2 regions of the Bacillus sp. WC2507 genome follow, and region 2 is predicted to be linked to the other one. Evidence: a T-box and tRNA genes for the amino acid it is inferred to sense, from the RefSeq annotation. Region 2 holds a T-box; the other holds one or more tRNA genes.
What was found. A T-box is a leader RNA that pairs with one kind of tRNA and senses whether it is charged. The one in region 2 lies ahead of trpS (tryptophan--tRNA ligase), so its partner is inferred to be a tRNA-Trp.

Region 1 (2,452 bases), 650 kb from region 2:
AATAAGTTATAATAATGATTGTCTCAAAAGAATAATGTCTGGTAATGATGGCAGAGAGGTCACACCCGTTCCCATACCGAACACGGAAGTTAAGCTCTCTAGCGCCGATGGTAGTTGGGACCTTGTCCCTGTGAGAGTAGGACGTTGCCAGGCAATATTATTCCGCAGTAGCTCAGCGGTAGAGCTATCGGCTGTTAACCGATCGGTCGTAGGTTCGATTCCTACCTGCGGAGCCATTGGAGAGCTGTCCGAGTTGGCCGAAGGAGCACGATTGGAAATCGTGTATACGTCACAAGCGTATCAAGGGTTCGAATCCCTTGCTCTCCGCCATAGGATTTATAATATTTGGCCCGTTGGTCAAGTGGTTAAGACACCGCCCTTTCACGGCGGTAACACGGGTTCGAATCCCGTACGGGTCACCACTTTTGGAGGATTAGCTCAGCTGGGAGAGCACCTGCCTTACAAGCAGGGGGTCGGCGGTTCGATCCCGTCATCCTCCACCATATAAATTATATGAATAATATTGTCGCGGGGTGGAGCAGCACGGTAGCTCGTCGGGCTCATAACCCGAAGGTCGCAGGTTCAAATCCTGTCCCCGCAACCAAATGGTCCCGTGGTGTAGTGGTTAACATGCCTGCCTGTCACGCAGGAGATCGCCGGTTCGACCCCGGTCGGGACCGCCATTTTAATAAGGCTCGGTAGCTCAGTCGGTAGAGCAGAGGACTGAAAATCCTCGTGTCGGCGGTTCGATTCCGTCCCGAGCCACCATTTATTTTAATAAAATACGCCGGCTTAGCTCAATTGGTAGAGCAACTGACTTGTAATCAGTAGGTTGGGGGTTCAAGTCCTCTAGCCGGCACCATGTAAGTTTCGGAGGGGTAGCGAAGTGGCTAAACGCGGCGGACTGTAAATCCGCTCCTTCGGGTTCGGCAGTTCGAATCTGCCCCCCTCCACCATTTACATAGGGGCATAGTTTAAAGGTAGAACTGAGGTCTCCAAAACCTCCAGTGTGGGTTCGATTCCTACTGCCCCTGCCAAATATATTTACACAACATGGCGGTTGTGGCGAAGTGGTTAACGCACCGGATTGTGGCTCCGGCATTCGTGGGTTCGATTCCCATCAGTCGCCCCATTTTTATTTTTAAAATTACAAATAATCTAATGGATACTTACATATAATTAAGTAAGAAATCGATGGGCTATAGCCAAGCGGTAAGGCAACGGACTTTGACTCCGTCATGCGCTGGTTCGAATCCAGCTAGCCCAGCCATTTTTGCGGAAGTAGTTCAGTGGTAGAATACAACCTTGCCAAGGTTGGGGTCGCGGGTTCGAATCCCGTCTTCCGCTCCAATGAAATTTAATATGGCGGCATAGCCAAGTGGTAAGGCAGAGGTCTGCAAAACCTTTATCACCGGTTCAAATCCGGTTGCCGCCTTTTCTTTTGTGCCGATGTGGCGGAATTGGCAGACGCGCACGACTCAAAATCGTGTTCCTTCGGGAGTGTCGGTTCGACCCCGACCATCGGTATCGGTTAAAAGACGAGTGATCGTCTTTTTTTATTTGTTTTTATCTTCAATTAATCGTGAGTATACAGTAATATCAAGCGTTCCTACTTTGTGGGGACGCTTTTTTTATGTGTTCAAATTAATGTTAATGTATCGCCTATTACGTTAATTCTTATAGGTTAACGTAATGCTGATGAACGTTATAATGGTAATTTAGTTGATGGAAATTTATCAGATGATAATATCGAAAAAGGTGCGAATCTAACAAAATTATCAGAAGGTATCTCGTCCGTTTCAAATCAATTACCATTGAAAGAACGATTTGCATTTGCAGGTACTAGTGGCTTTGGTAACAATCATATAAAGGCTTTTGAAGCTTTACAAGAAGCTCGTGATACATTTATGTTTTCCGAAACTGGTGGAAGAAGTAGAATTAAGGGTGTACAAGAAGTAATAAAAGATTATGTGGATAAAGTTCTTGATAGAGTAAATGTAAAAAAATGAGTATCCCGATTCGTATATAGCATCTAAAGTATTACGTGAAGAACTTAAGGCTGCAGGAATTGAAGCAATCCCATATTCTAATGCAGCACATCACATTGTAGCTTGAAATGATAGCAGGACAGTGGAAGTACAGGAATTATTAAAAGAGATTGAGATACATCATGCTTCTGCTGCTAATGGGGTATTTTTACCGTATAAAGTGAATGAATATGTGACTACTGAAGCATTACATATAGGTGATCATGGTCCAGAGTATATAAGAGAAGTATACAGAGTATTAGGCGAAGTTAAACGCTTTGGGGGTAATCGAGCAGTTGCAGCTTTGCAGAATATAAGAGAAAGATTATTGGACGGTAGTTAAAAATTAAATCAACCTGAATAATCTTAATTGTTTTACTAATTAAATTATAAAGGAGTAAAAGGTATGAAAATTTGGCAATTAA
Region 2 (2,452 bases):
TCTAAGCGAGCCGCCTCCGCTTTTTATGTAATCCAGCTCCGGCTCCTAGCCCTTCGCGTCTAAGAACCTTCCCCACGAGAAGGTAAAAAGCACCTTCTGTGGGAAAGAACCTTAGCCGTCAGGGCTAAGCAGTCGCCTCCGCTTTATAAATTACCTACGTTTTCTACTTAGTCCCATTGCGTTTTCTACTTTGCGTAGTTGTTTGAATGCAACGCGGTTTGCTTTTTCGGCACCTTTGTCTAGAATTTCGTCTAGTTCTGGTGAGTTGATTAGTTCGTTATATTTGTCTTGGATTGGACGAATTGCTTCTACGACTACTTGTGCTAGGTCGCCTTTGAAGTCGCCGTATCCTTTTCCTTCGTACATTGCTTCGATTTCTTCAACTGTTTTTCCAGAGAATGAAGAGTAGATTGTTAATAAGTTAGAGATACCAGGTTTGTTTTCTTTATCAAATTTCACGATACCTTCAGAATCAGTTACAGCACTCTTAATTTTCTTTTCAATTGTTTTTGGTTCATCAAGCATGCTGATCATTGATTTTGGATTTGGATCAGATTTACTCATTTTTTTCGTAGGCTCTGTTAATGACATAACGCGAGCTCCTACTTTTGGAATGCGAATTTCAGGAACAGTGAACACTTCACGGAAGCGTTTGTTGAAACGCTCTGCTAGATCACGTGTTAATTCCATATGTTGTTTTTGGTCATCACCAACAGGTACGATTTCAGTGTTGTAAAGTAAAATATCAGCAGCCATTAATGGTGGGTACGTTAGTAATCCAGCTGGAACTGAATCTCTGCCCGATGATTTATCTTTATATTGCGTCATACGCTCTAATTCTCCAACGTAAGCAACTGATTGCATAATCCATCCTAGTTGAGCGTGTGCTGGTACTTCTGACTGTACAAATAAAGTAGCTTTTTCAGGATCGATGCCGCATGCTACATAAAGTGCAGCAAGACTGCGGATGTTTTTACGAAGTTGTACGGGATCTTGAGGTACTGTAATTGCATGTTGGTTTACAATACAGAAATAACAGTCGTGTTCATTTTGAAGCTCTGTAAATTGCTTCATAGCTCCTAAATAGTTTCCAAGTGTAATCGTTCCACTTGGCTGAATACCAGAAAAGATAACTGACATAAGTAATTCCTCCTAAATTTGAATGCGTGATGGGGGAAGAGAAGGCAAACAAAAAAGCCCATTCATCCCAAAAACTATAGGGACGAATGGACCGCGGTACCACCCTAATTATTTCACTACTGTGAAATCTCTCTAATCCATAATAACGTTTGGATATAACGCCAAAGCCTACTACTTTCGGTTCGGTTTGGTGCTCAAAAGCCCATTCCATACTGTACAATTACTTGTTCACACCAGCCACAAGCTCTCTGAAATTGCCTCAATATGTACTCTTCTTTATCATCGCATACATATAAATTTATTTATTGTTACCTGAGCTCTTTTAATATGAAAGAACTAAAGTTTTATAACAAAATGTTTTGCTGATTATTATATCATATGGGATAGTGTTTGCAAACTACATCAAAATAGTAAAGCTAATGATGGTCGAGAACAACCCAAGAACGAGACCTGTAATGCAAATTGGATACGTCCATTTGAATGAATATGTTTTATAAATACGTTCTTTCTTATCGACAGGTTCCTCTACTTCTTCAATTAATGAGTCAATTTTTTTGTTCGTACCAAATACTCTTTGGAAGGCGTAAATTGTTACGTTAAAAAATCCATTTTGAAATATGAATAAAAAACCGCCTATAAGAATAAAAAATAGCGCAATATAAAACGAGATATTGACAAAATTCAACAAAAATTGCGATGAAACGAGGAATGCGCCAATACTAGAAGCGACTATGGCTATGAAAATTAGTATACAAGTATGAAAAAAAACTTTATTCAAAATGTTCCCCTCCGTCAAAATATTACTAGAATTATTATACTATAAAAGCTATAATATGTACTAGAATTAATTTTTTGAAAATTATACGCAATTAAAGGTCTGATTTCAAGATGATGGTAGCAATGTTAACGTATCCCTTTACAAAAAAATAAAAAAATAAACATTTTATTAAAAATTTTAACAAAAAAACAAAAAACTATATTCACAATTGTTATATTATATGTATAATGAAAATTGTAGAAACTTGGAGATTATTCTTTCAATTCTACTTTTTTACAAGTGAGGGTACAGGAAGTGCAATTAGGGGAGGCAACACAACATGAAGAAAAAGATACCGTTATTACTTGCATCGACGTTGACGGTCAGTATGTTAGGAGCTTGTAGTTACCAAAAAGAGGATAATAAAGCAGGCGCAAAAGAAAAATCCTCAAACAAGCAAGTGTTAAATCTAACCGAGACAGCTGAAATTCCAACTATGGATACGACGTTATCAACAGATGCAGCATCTTCTAACATCATGAATAACACAATGGA

Region 1: it has a tRNA-Trp gene. The T-box ahead of trpS (tryptophan--tRNA ligase) is inferred to sense a tRNA for this amino acid. The anticodon was not compared.

What each region holds. Positions count from the first base shown of each region.
Region 1 is NZ_JBQXPN010000001.1:5,097,653-5,100,104, reverse strand. It holds rRNA gene rrf (5S ribosomal RNA) at 38-153, shown strand; tRNA gene ACUN28_RS26845 (tRNA-Asn) at 162-236, shown strand; tRNA gene ACUN28_RS26840 (tRNA-Ser) at 239-330, shown strand; tRNA gene ACUN28_RS26835 (tRNA-Glu) at 348-422, shown strand; tRNA gene ACUN28_RS26830 (tRNA-Val) at 428-503, shown strand; tRNA gene ACUN28_RS26825 (tRNA-Met) at 528-604, shown strand; tRNA gene ACUN28_RS26820 (tRNA-Asp) at 608-683, shown strand; tRNA gene ACUN28_RS26815 (tRNA-Phe) at 693-768, shown strand; tRNA gene ACUN28_RS26810 (tRNA-Thr) at 787-862, shown strand; tRNA gene ACUN28_RS26805 (tRNA-Tyr) at 873-956, shown strand; tRNA gene ACUN28_RS26800 (tRNA-Trp) at 964-1,037, shown strand; tRNA gene ACUN28_RS26795 (tRNA-His) at 1,057-1,132, shown strand; tRNA gene ACUN28_RS26790 (tRNA-Gln) at 1,196-1,270, shown strand; tRNA gene ACUN28_RS26785 (tRNA-Gly) at 1,276-1,350, shown strand; tRNA gene ACUN28_RS26780 (tRNA-Cys) at 1,365-1,435, shown strand; tRNA gene ACUN28_RS26775 (tRNA-Leu) at 1,446-1,527, shown strand; partial or broken gene ACUN28_RS26770 (AHH domain-containing protein) at 1,755-2,370, shown strand; gene ACUN28_RS26765 (imm11 family protein) at 2,434-2,452, shown strand, end outside.
Region 2 is NZ_JBQXPN010000001.1:4,447,051-4,449,502, reverse strand. It holds gene trpS (tryptophan--tRNA ligase) at 151-1,140, opposite strand; T-box leader at 1,216-1,432, opposite strand; gene ACUN28_RS23460 (DUF3899 domain-containing protein) at 1,538-1,918, opposite strand; gene ACUN28_RS23455 (peptide ABC transporter substrate-binding protein) at 2,238-2,452, shown strand, end outside.